2 regions of the Pseudoalteromonas sp. SCSIO_11900 genome follow, and region 1 is predicted to be linked to the other one. Evidence: predicted binding sites of a transcription regulator. Region 1 holds the regulator's gene; the other holds the start of a gene.

Region 1 (6,863 bases):
CTATAACTTCAATGCCGCTGTCTTGTTCAAGAATTTCACTCACTCTGCGGCGAAAAAAGCTTGAATCATCAACTACTAAAACTTTAACAGCCATTTCGCTCTCTTATTCAATGAATGGGTAGGCATAAAATATATGCCTACTTTTAATTATCCAGCGTAATGCTTTAACATACTTGGCACATCTAATATCAGTGCAATGCCACCATCAGAGGTGATTGTTGCACCTGCCATACCAGGCGTCCCTTGAAGTAATGCGTCTAAAGGCTTAATTACCACTTCCTCTTGACCAATAAGCGAGTCAACAACAAAACCCACTTTTTGAGTTCCTATTTGCACAATAACCACATGACCTTGTGCTTTTCGCTGACCTCTATCAGCCCCTTTGATGAGCCAATGTTCAAGGTAGAATAACGGAATCGATTTTTTACGAACTATTATAGTAAGCTGACCATCAACCACATTGGTCTTTGTTAAATCCAAGTGGAATATTTCACTAACACCCGCCAGCGGCAAAGCAAATGTTTGTTCGCCAACCACTACCATTAAGGTAGGCAGTATTGCCAGTGTCAGTGGTACTTTAATCTCTAAAGTAGTACCTACGCCCATCTCTGATTTAATATTTACTGAGCCATTGAGTTGAGTGATTTTTGTTTTAACCACATCCATACCAACGCCACGGCCAGAAATATCTGAAATCTCTTCTTTAGTTGAAAACCCAGGTGCAAAAATAAGGTTATAAGCTTCGGTATCAGAAAGACGACTCGCTTGGTCGTGATCAAGCACCCCTTTGTTAATGGCAATCTTTTTAAGCTTTTCAGCATCCATACCAGCACCATCATCTTGGATAGTAAGCAAGATATGATCGCCTTGTTGAGACGCTGATAAAGTAACAGTACCGGTTCTAGGTTTACCTGATGCTTCACGAACGTCTGGCATTTCAATGCCATGATCCACTGAATTGCGCACTAAATGCACTAACGGATCAGCAAGCGCTTCCACTAAGTTTTTATCTAAATCAGTGTCCTCGCCTACCATTTGCAAGTTGATATCTTTATTCAATGAACGGGCTAAATCACGTACCACACGTGGGAAGCGGCCAAATACTTTTTTGATTGGCTGCATTCGTGTTTGCATTACCGCACCTTGGATATCAGCTGTCACTACATCTAAATTAGAAATTGCTTTACCCATGGCCTCGCTATCAGAGTTAGTCGCTAGACTTACCAAACGATTTCGCACAAGTACCAGTTCACCTACCATGTTCATTATTTGGTCTAAGCGTTTGGTATCAACTCGTACCGTTGTTTCTGCCGGTGGAGGCGCTGCTTTTTTAGCGGGAGCTGCTTGTGCCGCAGAAGCCGGCTTAGCTGGCTCTGGTTTAGGCTGTGGCTTTGGTGTCGCAGCAGGCGCAGGTTTATTCTCGACTACAGGTTCTGGTTTACTTACAGGAGCCGGTGTTTCTATCGATTTAGGTGCACCTTTACCATGAAGCTCATCAAGTAACGCTTCAAACTCGTCGTCACTTATTTCATTATCGCCCGAACTTTGCTCGTTACTTGGTGGAGTCAAAGGAGCTGATGGTGTTTGTTGTGGTGTACTTGAGGTTGCTTGGCTCACTTCGCCAAAGCTGCCTACACCATGAAGTTCATCAAGTAGGCTTTCGAATTCATCGTCAGTTATATCACCACTGACATCATTGTCACTTGATGATGATTGTTTTTCTTGTGGGGCTTGCCCTTTTCCATGAAGTTCATCAAGTAGGCTTTCGAATTCGTCTTCGGTTATTTCATCAACCTGAGACTCAGTACTGCTGCTATCTGGGCCGCTAAATAATTCATCAAAAGCAAACGGGTCTTCTATAGCATCGTTGCTCGGTTGCTCTGCAACTGGTTCAGGCTCTACCGATGGAGTTTCCACAGGAGCTATATCTTCAACCACAGAATCGCCGGCAAGCTCTTCTGCTGTCGGTGGCTGCCCAAGTTTGTGAAGTACAGCAAGTAATTCTGGATCCGCAGGCTCTGGCTGGTCACGATTTTTAATCGTGGCAAACATTTCATTAATGGTGTCCAGTGCTTGTAAAATCACATCCATTAATTCAGAGTTAACTGTTCTTACACCTTGGCGCAGTAAATCAAACACATTTTCAGCACCATGACATGCATCAACAAGCTCTGTCATAGCCAAAAAGCCAGCGCCACCCTTTACAGTGTGAAAACCGCGAAATATTGCGTTTAGTAGCTCAGTATCATCTGGATTGTTTTCCAGTTCTACTAACTGTTCAGATAAAAGCTCAAGGATTTCTCCGGCCTCTACTAAAAAGTCTTGTAAAATATCTTCATCGACTTCAAAGCTCATGCAGTACTCCCCTATTAGAAGCCCAAACTTGATAATAGATCATCAACTTCATCTTGATCAGATACAACATCATTACGCGATTCTTTATCAATAATAGGCCCTTCGGGACCTGCTAGTGTTTGTGCAACAATGGGATCTTCTATTTTTTCTGGTTGTTCAGTTGGTTCAGCCTCACCACCTTGCGCTGCAAATGCAGTTAAAAGGTGAATTAAACTTTCTTCAACTTCACGGACAAGTTCAATAACACGGCGAATAACCTGACCGGTTAAATCTTGATAGTCTTGAGCCATCAGCACATTAGTCATCAGCATTTGTAACTCATCGGTTTTGTGATGAGAACTGCTCATAAACTTATCAATACTATGGCAAAGTGATTTAAACTCACCAAGCTCTATTTCGCGGTTCATTAAACGATCCCACGTTGGCTTGATATCAGCTATTTCGTCAGCGATTTCTTGTGCTAATGGTAAGCTTGCTTCAACCGCATCCATTGTCTTATTGGCTGCGTTTTCTGTCATTTCCATGACATAGTTAAGGCGTTTTTTTGCGTCAGGGATGGCATCAGTGGTAATGTCTGTTAAACGCGTGTCTAACTCGAAACTTTTTAAAGCTTCGTGCAGTTGACGAGTCAACTTTCCCACCTCAGCAAATAAATGTGATTGCTCTTGTGAAGCTGTTTCTAAAATTAACTGATTCGCTTTATCTTGCTCACCATTTTCTAAAAAAACAACTAACTGGCGAGCTTGTTCTAAAGTAATCTGAGGCGCAGCAGGTGCTGACATAAGCCTCTCCCTCTCATTAACCTAAGCGTTCGAACACTTTTTCTAATTTAGTTTTCAATGTACTTGCAGTAAATGGTTTAACAATATAACCATTAACACCTGCTTGGGCCGCAGCAATTATTTGTTCTTTTTTAGCTTCTGCTGTAACCATTAAAACAGGAATATGCTTTAATTTTTCATCCGCTCGAATTGCCCTTAAAAGATCAATACCTTGCATGCCTGGCATATTCCAATCTGTTACAACAAAATCAAACGCTTGATTTTGCAACATAGGCAAAGCAGTTGACCCGTCATCTGCTTCTTGAACATTGGTAAAACCTAAATCGCGCAACAGATTTTTAATAATACGTCTCATTGTTGAGAAATCATCAACAACAAGAATTTTAATGTTTTTATCCAAAACATCCTCCAGTGAGGCCTGAACCTTTATTTACTTACTTCTAGTTTATCCAGTCATTGATTTTTGCTTTAAGCTTAATCATCGCCTGACCATGTATCTGACTTACACGCGATTCACTTACATCGAGTATATGCCCAATTTCTTTTAAATTCATCTCATCGTTATAGTACAAAGAAAGCACCATTGCATCTTTCTCCGGTAACGACTTTATTGCACTGAGTAAAGACTCATTAAACCGTTCATTTTTAACATTATTAAACGGTTTGTCTAGTGCTAAATCTTGGCCATGGGGTGTAATCACATCGTCATCTATACCAAGGTCTTCAATGCCTAACACTTTGCTTACATTTACATCGTTTAAAATATGATGATACTCATTTAGCGAAATTTCAAGTTTTTCAGCAACTTCACTATCTTTAGGTTCACGGTTTAAACTGTTCTCAAGCGCAACAATAGTCTCTGCAACCAAACGGCTTTTTCTGTGAACTGAACGTGGAACCCAATCGCCTCGGCGCATTTCGTCTATCATCGCACCACGAATACGAATACCGGCGAAGGTTTCAAAGCTTGCACCTTTGCTTGCATCAAAGTTTTTTGAAGCTTCAATTAAACCAATCATACCCGATTGAATTAAATCATCTAGCTGCACACTGGCCGGTAAACGAGCAATTAAATGGCACGCCACTTTTTTGACTAATGAGGCATGCTTTTCAACAATCATATTTAAATTCTGTGTTGACTGATATCCCATAACTCTATTCACCGGTATTGTCATTGTTAGTTACTAACTAGTTTCTCAATGAAGAACTCTAAATGACCCGAGGCTTGGCTAGGTGTTGGCCACTTAGCAATTTTTGTAGCCAGTGTTTTAAAAGCAATTGCAGCAGGCGACCCAGGAAAAATCTCAACAATTACTTTTTGGCGGCGCGTTGATTTGCGCATATTTTCATCATATGGAACCGTTGCAACCAACTCCATTGATATATCTAAAAATCGGTCGGTAACCTTTGAAAGTTTTGCAAACAATTCCTGCCCTTCGCGTAAACTGCGCACCATATTGGCAACAATTTTAAATTTATAAACGCCGTGCTCACGGCTAAGTACTTTAATTAAAGCATAGGCATCGGTAATTGATGTAGGCTCATCACATACCACCACAAGCACATCTTGCGCTGCGCGAGAAAAACTCAGCACCATATCGGAAATACCCGCAGCGGTATCAACAATTAAAATATCAAAGTCGGTGTTAAGTTCACTAAATGCACGAATAAGTCCAGCGTGCTCTGAGGGTGATAACTCAACCATACTTTGCGAACCCGATGTTGCAGGCACTATTTTTATGCCTGCGGGACCTTCGACTAAAATATCATCAAGTTCACATTCGCCCGATAAAACATGAGATAAATTACGCTCAACGCGCAGTCCAAGCATCACATCACAATTCGCTAATCCTAAATCAGCATCTAGTACAAGCACACGTTTGCCTTGTTGGCCTAACGCGATTGCTGTATTAAGGGATACGTTCGTTTTACCCACTCCACCTTTGCCGCCGGTGACAGCGATAACTTTTACGCCGTTATTATTATTCTTGCTCATTTTGCGAAGGCCGCTTGCTTGATCTAAAACTGTGTTAATCATACATCTCTACTGTGCTCGACGCCACTGATTGGTGTCGTGATTGTTGTGCTTTTATTCTTTTTAAATACAATTGCTCAGCTTTTTTTACTAGTTTTTCGGCATTTGCCACTCTAATATCTTCTGGTACTCGCTGACCGTTAGTAAGATACCCTATTGGGAGACGATTTTGAATCGCAATACTAATAATCTCACCTAAACTCAATGACTCATCAAGTTTAGTAAAAATACATCCACTTAGCTGTACTTTTTTAAAGTGCCTTACTGTTTCTTGCAATACATTAATTTGCGCCGTCGCACTTAATACTAAATAACTACGTATATCAACACGCTGATTACGCATCAAGGTGTTTAACTGCTCGGTTAAGCGTAAATCACGTTGACTCATTCCCGCTGTATCAATTAAAACTAGACGTTTATTTCGTAAATGATATAAAACTTCTGCTAATTCATTTGCATCTTTAACTTGTTTAACGCCACAACCTATAATACGACCATACGTTGCTAGCTGCTCATAAGCACCAATACGGTAGGTATCGGTAGTAATAAGCGCTACTTTATCGGCACCGTATTTTTGTGCACCCAATGCTGCCAGTTTTGCAACTGTGGTGGTTTTACCCACGCCAGTAGGCCCGACTAACGCAAAAACACCGCCTTGGCGAAGTATTTCGTTGTTCGTGGTTTGCATTTGATCTTCAACCATGTTCAATAAAGCTTTCCAGCCTTGTTGGCGAGACACATCGTCTGGTACAAAACATGCCATTTGCTCAGCAACATTTTTCTCTATCCCCATACCGACTAAGCGGTCAATCATACATGCACGGGTCGGATCGCGACGTGCCATATCTTGCTGCATTAAACCTGATACTTGGTGCTCTAATAGTTGACGAATTGCGTTCATTTCTTCACGCATTGTGCTGATGTCACTGGATTCTTTATGCATTGTTTGCTGACCCGGTGCGCTAGGTGAATCTAAATCGTCAAAGCCACTGTCTAAGTCGTCAAAACCTAAGCTATCGGCTTGGGTGCGAGGACGCACTGGCACGCTTTGTTCACGTTCAAACATATTTTTAGGTCGTGATTGCACAAGCTCTTGTTCTTGATAGTGGCCAGATGTGTCAATACCAGAGTGTGAAAACATTGAAGCAAGCTCTGCTGAACGAGGACGTGGAGACTGACGCTCTAGTAAGGCTTGTAAGCTATCTGCAACCTTTGCTTGTGGCTTAGGTTGAGCGCGTTGCGGTTCTGGTTTAACAAAATTATGTGAACTTTGCTCAGTATGTGCAAATGAAGCGCTTGCAGCAGGTTGACTTTGAGGCTGCTCTGGCGGTTTTGTCGCTGCTTTGTCGTAATCAACTGCAGCAACAATTTCAACGCCATTAGCTAGTTTTTTATTTGACATAATAACCGCATCAACACCCAACTCTTCTTTGACTTCTTTTAGTGCAGTGCGCATGTCTTTAGCAAAAAAACGTTTAATTTTCATAATTCAAACCCCTTTAAAATCTTATTGTTGGCCTACAGAGCTGACAATCTTGATCTGTCTTTCATCTGGTATCTCTTGATAAGACATCACCCGCAATCCTGGAATGGTGTATTTAACAAATCGAGATAACACAGTGCGTAACATTCCTGACGTTAGCAATATTGAAGGTTCACCGGCCATTTCTTGATTTTGATGCGCTTCATTC
Region 2 (6,863 bases), 1.6 Mb from region 1:
ACTAACTTACCAGCAGGTATGTTTTTATTTGAATTAGAGACAAAACGTCAAGGTGAAGATTGGGGCAAAGCGCAATCGGCCGAATACGCTTTTGTGGTGCCTGAACGATTTGGTGAAACTATATATTTTAGATTACTGATCACCAGTGGTTTTGTGTTGCTCTTTTATTTGGTGTTTTGGGTATTTAAAGTTCAAGAGCGACGTAAGCAGCAAGTTCTTGAGGGGCTTATTACTGAGCGAACCCTTGAGCTTCGCCAAGCAAACGATAAATTAAACCAAGTAAACTCTCAGCTTAAGCTTGTTAGTCACTCTGATGAGCTAACAGGGCTGAGAAGTCGCCGTTTTTTGTTTGATCAACTACCAAAAGATATTGAGCATTTTCAGCGTAACTCGCAGTCATTGCAGGCTCAAGGTAAATCGTTGGTATTGTTAATTATTAATTTAGATAACTTTAGCCGCATTAACGATGCCTATGGCCCTATTGCCGGAGATAGCTGTTTACAACAAGTAGCGGCATTACTTAACTCGCGTACCCAAGGTTCTGATTATGTTGCCCGTTGGAGTGGTGATGAGTTTTTACTGTTATTGCGCGATTTTAAATGTAATTTAATCGACAGCTATGTATCTGAATTATGCCAAGCAATTGCTGATTATTCGTTTCAGCTTCCTAACGGTGAAACAACCAATATAACAGCGTCAGTCGGGTGGTCGTTCTATCCTTTACCTCTTTTAGGTGGGCAAGTTATTAGCTGGGAAACATCAATTAATCTAGCTGACATAGCATTACATCAAGTTAAAAAACGCGGCGGCGATGGCGTCGCTAATATTACCTTTGACGAGCAATTAGATGCATTTGAGTTTGAGCAAAACCCCAATGTTGAACAGCAAATTGGTTTGTTACAAAGCAATGGTCTAGCCGACATTAAGGTGTGGATGCGCTAGAGATTATAGATGAGCAATAAAAAAGGAGCCAATGGCTCCTTTTTTATTAAACACTATAAGTATTAGCTCATAAATGCTTTAATTGAAGTTAAAATACCATGTTCACCTAACCCCATTTCATCGTGCATTTGCTGTTGTGTGCCATGTTTAATGAATTCATCAGGAATACCTAAGTTAAGCACTTTTACATCGGCTTTAATGCTCGCTAAATATTCATTAACTGCAGAGCCTGCACCGCCCGCAATCGCGTTATCTTCAAGGGTTACAATAATATCGTTATCATTAATCAGCTCATCAATTAATGCCGTATCAAGTGGCTTAATAAATCGCATGTTTACTAATGTAGCATTGAGCTCATTAGTGGCAAGTTGTGCGTTTTCAAGCAAGGTACCAAATGACAATATAGCCACTTTAGTACCTTTTTTAATTACATTCGCTTTACCAATTTCTAGCTTTTGCATAGTGCTTTGAATGTCTGCTGAGCCTGCACTACCACGCGGGTAACGAACAGCAACAGGACAATTAGCTTGATAGCCTGTATAAAGCATATGACGGCATTCGTTAGTATCACTTGGGGCCATAATGACCATGTTAGGTATACAGCGCATAAAGCTTAAGTCGTAGGCGCCTTGATGGGTTTCACCATCGGCTCCAACAATACCGGCGCGGTCTATAGCAAATAATACCGGTAGGTTTTGCAGTGCAACGTCGTGAATTAGTTGATCGTACGCGCGTTGTAAAAAGCTAGAATAGATAGCCACAACGGGCTTTAAGCCCTCACAGGCAAAACCTGCAGCAAGAGTAACGGCGTGTTGTTCTGCTATCGCTACGTCAAAGTATTGTTCTGGATACACTTTAGAAAAACGTACCATACCTGAACCTTCACGCATAGCTGGCGTGATTGCCATGAGTTTACTGTCTTGCTCGGCCATGTCACAAAGCCAATCACCAAACACATTTGAGAAAGTCGCCGCACCTGGCTTAGATTTTGGTAAGCTTGATGTTGCAGGATCAAATTTTGGTACGCCATGATAACCAATCGGATCGGCTTCGGCAGGCTTATAACCTTTGCCTTTTTGGGTTTTTATATGTAAAAGCTGTGGGCCTTTTAAGTTACGCATATTGCGCAGCGTATCAACCAACATATTCACATCATGTCCATCAATTGGGCCAATGTAATTTAGACCTAATTCTTCAAAAAAAGTACCCGGGATCATCATCCCTTTAATATGTTCTTCCATACGGCTGGCAAGCTCTTTTACCGGCGGTACACCAGAGAGCAGCTTTTTACTGCCTTCGCGGATGTTGGTATAAAAGCTACCTGATAAAATACGCGCAAAATGATTGGTTAACGCACCGACGTTTTCAGATATCGACATTTCGTTATCGTTCAAAATGATCAGCATGTCTGATTTAACATCGCCAAGGTGGTTCATTGCTTCAAAGGCCATACCCGCAGTAATTGCGCCATCGCCGATTACCGCGACTGTTTTACGCCCTTTGCCTTCTTTTTGCGCAGCAATGGACATACCCAGCGCCGCAGAAATTGAGGTACTTGAATGGCCAACACTAAAGGTATCGTATTCACTTTCATCTCTAAAAGGGAAAGGGTGCAATCCGTCTTTTTGGCGAATGGTATGCATTTGGTCACGGCGGCCAGTCAGTATTTTATGCGGATAAGCTTGATGGCCCACATCCCAGACCAAACGGTCATCGGGTGTGTTGTATACATAATGTAATGCAACGGTAAGTTCTACGGTTCCTAAACCAGACGCTAAATGACCGCTACTTTGCGATACCGAATTGACTAAATAGTCACGCAATTCATGGCTAAATGCAGGAAGCTTATCTTGTGCTAACTCTCGCAAGTGGGCTGGTTCGTTCACCAAATCAAGTAATGGATACTTGCTGCTATCAAGTGTCATGGTTTTTTATATATCCTTCGCTAATATTAACCCTCCTCAAAACAAACGAGGTTTAAAAGGCGACTTAATATTCAGTAATAATTTTGTTCTAAGATTTAATACGGTTTAGCCATGTTTAATGGTCACGTTCAATTAAATAGTTTGCCAATGCCGCTAAATCTGTTGTGTCTGCGTCAATGTTAGCTAATGCCTCATGGGCTTGTTGTATTAAATTTTGTGCTTTTTGCTTAGCGCCTAGCATACCTAATAAAGCGGGGTATGTCGCTTTATTCGCTGCAATATCTGACCCTTGTGGCTTGCCTAAAGTAAGCGTATCGCCCTCAACATCTAAAATATCGTCATGAACCTGAAATGCAAGCCCTATAGCGTATCCAAAAGTTGATAAGTTATCTAAAGTTTGTTGGCTCGTATTAGGAGCACACAGTGCACCAAGAGTAATCGCACAATTTATTAGCGCACCGGTTTTAAGTTTATGAATACGTTCTAACTCATCAACAGTAATAACCTTATCGGTTGCTGCAATATCACGGCCTTGTCCGGCAACCATACCTTGTAACCCCGAAGCATGCGCTAATGCTGCGATCATTTTTAATTGTGCTTCAGTCGAGCATTTAAATTTATGCTTGGCAATAAGTTCAAATGCTAAAGTTTGCAGTGCATCTCCAGCTAAAATCGCTTGTGCTTCACCGTATACAATATGGCAAGTAGGGCGACCACGGCGTAAGTCGTCATCATCCATCGCAGGTAAATCGTCATGCACTAATGAATAACTATGAATGCATTCAATGGCTGCTGCCAGCACATCTAAATCACGTTTTTCAGCACCGAGCATTTTGCCTGTGGTATAAACCAAAAAAGGGCGTAATCTCTTCCCGCCATTCATTAGACTGTAATGTGTGGCTTCTTTTATGGTGTTGTCGCTTTCAAGTGGTTGTTCGAAATAAAGGTTGAGTGTATTGACTACATCATCTTGAGCGAGCTTTATTTGTTCTTTTATGCTCACAATTATTCCAAATCGTTATCAAACTGAGTAAGCGGTGCTTTTTCGTCATTACCCATTAATATCGACACCTTTTGCTCAGCTTGTTGAAGTTTGCCTGAAGATGCGCTCGCAAGTGCAATACCTCGCTCAAATTGCTTTAAAGACTGTTCAAGCGATAAATCACCTTGTTCCATTTCACTGACAATTGTTGTTAGCTCTTCTAGTGCTTGTTCGAAACTTAAATTTTCAGGTTTTTTAGTCGCCATCTTTATTTTCAACTTACATAATAAATTTAGACGCCAATTTTAGGGGGAATGCTAAACTAGGTCAAAGAATGATATTGTTTTTTGATAGATAAATGCTGTTGATTGGGTTTTATTGCGTTTCAACGTTATTTTTTAAAATTATTAATTTTGATTAATTAGGTTGATTACCTATGTTGATCTAAAATAGGACTAATCGTAATTTTACCGTTTATCATAAAAATCACTTAAGTATTTCAGTATCTTGCCGATAAACAATTAATAACAACGCTTGCGAAGAAAAAATATAAAACCTTTGGAGGGAATGTGGATTTAGCAACCATTATTGGGATCCTTGGCGCAATTGGCTTAATTGTCATGTCCATGTTTATGAGTAGTAGCGGTGAAGTCGCTATGTTTTACAATACCCCTTCTGTGGTTATCGTATTTGGTGGTTCCCTTTTTATCGTTTTATCTAATTTTACCATGTCGCAATTTCTTGGCATTGGTAAAGTATGTGCAAAAGCGTTTATGTTTAAAATTGAACCCCCTGAAGCGTTAATTGAAAAGGCGGTTGAGCTAGCAGATTCTGCCCGAAAAGGCGGGTTTTTAGCCTTAGAAGAAGCCGAAATTCCAAATCCATTCATGCGCAAAGGCGTTGATATGCTCGTGGATGGGCATGATGCGGATGTTGTGCGTGCAACATTACAAAAAGATATTTCCCTGACGACGACTCGTCATGAAATGGGCGCAAGCTTATTTAAGTCGCTAGGTGATATTGCTCCCGCAATGGGGATGATCGGTACGTTGATAGGCTTAGTGGCTATGCTCTCGAACATGGATGATCCAAAAGCAATCGGACCTGCAATGGCGGTAGCCTTGTTAACAACGTTGTATGGGGCATTTTTGGCGAATGTTGTCGCCATTCCTATTCAGGTAAAACTTGAACTGCGTAAAGACGAAGAGGCCATGAATCAGCGCTTAATTTTAGATGCGGTATTAGGCATCCAAGATGGCCAAAATCCTAAAGTAATTGAAGGAATTTTGAAAAATTATCTAGCTGAATCAAAACGCGCAGTCAATACTGAGGAATAATTATGTCAGATGAAGAGTGCAAATGCCCTCCTCCAGGGTTACCTGCATGGATGGGGACATTTGCCGATTTAATGTCGCTATTAATGTGCTTTTTTGTACTTTTACTCGCATTTTCTGAAATGGATGTACTTAAATTTAAACAAATTGCGGGCTCAATGAAGTTTGCTTTTGGTGTACAAAATAAAATAGAGGTAAAAGACATTCCAAAAGGGACATCTGTTATTGCTATGGAGTTTACGCCGGGTAAACCTGAGCCAACTCCTATAGAAACCATTCAGCAACAAACGGTTGAAATGACTCAACAAATGCTTGAGTTTCAGGCGGGAGATGAAAGCTCCGCAGGTGGACGTCAAGAGCAACGTGGTGAAAAGCGAGGTGGTGAATCAAGCAGTACCTCAGAGGAAGTTGCTGCAGCTACGGCAGTGTCTGCTGCTGATCAAGAGCAAATAAATGACTTAGTTAAAAAAATTGCGCAACAGCTTGAAAAACAAATTATTGATGGGGCTATTGAGCTTGAATCTTTAGGGCAGCAAATCATAATTCGTATTAGAGAAAATGGCTCGTTTCCATCGGGGAGTGCATTTTTACAACCACAATTTAAACCTATCATTCAAGATATTGGCCGATTACTTAAAGATGTACCCGGTGAAATTACGGTGTCTGGTCATACGGATGATTTTCAGGTATCCAACGAGCTTTACATTAATAACTGGGATTTATCCTCTAAACGCGCAGTTGCGGTAGCGAGTGAATTACAAAAAGTTCCAGGTTTTGATAAAACCAGAATGATGGTGGTAGGGCGTGCAGAAACACGACCTTTAGTACCTAATGATTCCCGCGAAGATCGCAGACGCAATCGCCGTGTAGAAATATCTATTTTACAAGGTAAGGCAAAAGAGTCAGCGCCAATTGATGTAAGATAGAATGACTTGGCTATGTACCTTTTTTAGCGTAGAGTGCAACATTATTAACAAATGTAATGGGGCGAATATGTTGACTAAGTATTGTAGTATGCCTGGTAACGGCGATGGAACTGATGAAGATACAAAAGTTAAGTAAGGTTATTTAGTTTGCCTGAATGGTTTTTGTATTTTGTAAGTATATTAAGTAAAAGCTGGGTTCTTATTTTGAGTCCGGCTATTTTTATATTCTTTATCCTCAAAGATTATTTAGCTCTTAGGTTCGTTGTTATTACCGCCGCTTTTTTCTTATTTGGCACTGTGACCTACTCAAGTTTAATGGCGTTTGATGATGGTATTTATATATACCGTTACCTTGTATGGGCATTAACAGATATTACTTGGATGGCCCTTATTGCTTATTGGGGTCTTAAAGATAAAGTGCATTTGTGGCAATGTGTACTTGGCCAACTTGTGGTTATTGCTGCCCCTATTCTGCAATTGTTTCGTTTAGTAGATCGCCATCTTTGGGATTTATCGTATAGTACTGTTATGTATCAAACATTTATGCCCTTAATAAATATCGCTACTGTTGTTATATGTTATCTACCGCTTTTATATATTTTTGTTAATAAGCGAAATAAAGCTTTAAGCTTATAACGACAAAAATACCCCTCGTTTAAAATGATGTGCTAGACTACTGTTTATATGAACAGTGTTAGAGCTATGTTATGAAACTTTATATTGCTGAAAAACCCTCTTTGGGTCGCGCTATTGC

The links. Region 1 encodes FliA, which starts transcription of late flagellar genes. Its sites were predicted from a motif close to CTAAAGNTNNNNNNNNNNNNGCCGATA; they were not measured.
Region 2: a site for FliA is predicted at 4,339-4,365, ahead of pomA (flagellar motor protein PomA). Genes of this name have one in related genera too.

Annotation. Positions count from the first base shown of each region.
Region 1 covers NZ_KK070023.1:1,720,194-1,727,056, reverse strand. The annotation lists gene BG00_RS08000 (protein-glutamate methylesterase/protein-glutamine glutaminase) at 1-94, opposite strand, end outside; gene BG00_RS07995 (chemotaxis protein CheA) at 148-2,355, opposite strand; gene BG00_RS07990 (protein phosphatase CheZ) at 2,370-3,137, opposite strand; gene cheY (chemotaxis response regulator CheY) at 3,154-3,537, opposite strand; gene BG00_RS07980 (RNA polymerase sigma factor FliA) at 3,578-4,288, opposite strand; gene BG00_RS07975 (MinD/ParA family ATP-binding protein) at 4,315-5,175, opposite strand; gene flhF (flagellar biosynthesis GTPase FlhF) at 5,168-6,658, opposite strand; gene flhA (flagellar biosynthesis protein FlhA) at 6,680-6,863, opposite strand, start outside.
Region 2 covers NZ_KK070023.1:137,027-143,889, reverse strand. The annotation lists gene BG00_RS00660 (ligand-binding sensor domain-containing diguanylate cyclase) at 1-942, shown strand, start outside; gene dxs (1-deoxy-D-xylulose-5-phosphate synthase) at 1,005-2,867, opposite strand; gene ispA ((2E,6E)-farnesyl diphosphate synthase) at 2,983-3,870, opposite strand; gene xseB (exodeoxyribonuclease VII small subunit) at 3,873-4,115, opposite strand; gene pomA (flagellar motor protein PomA) at 4,419-5,186, shown strand; gene BG00_RS00635 (flagellar motor protein MotB) at 5,189-6,109, shown strand; gene BG00_RS00630 (hypothetical protein) at 6,257-6,745, shown strand; gene BG00_RS00625 (DNA topoisomerase III) at 6,817-6,863, shown strand, end outside.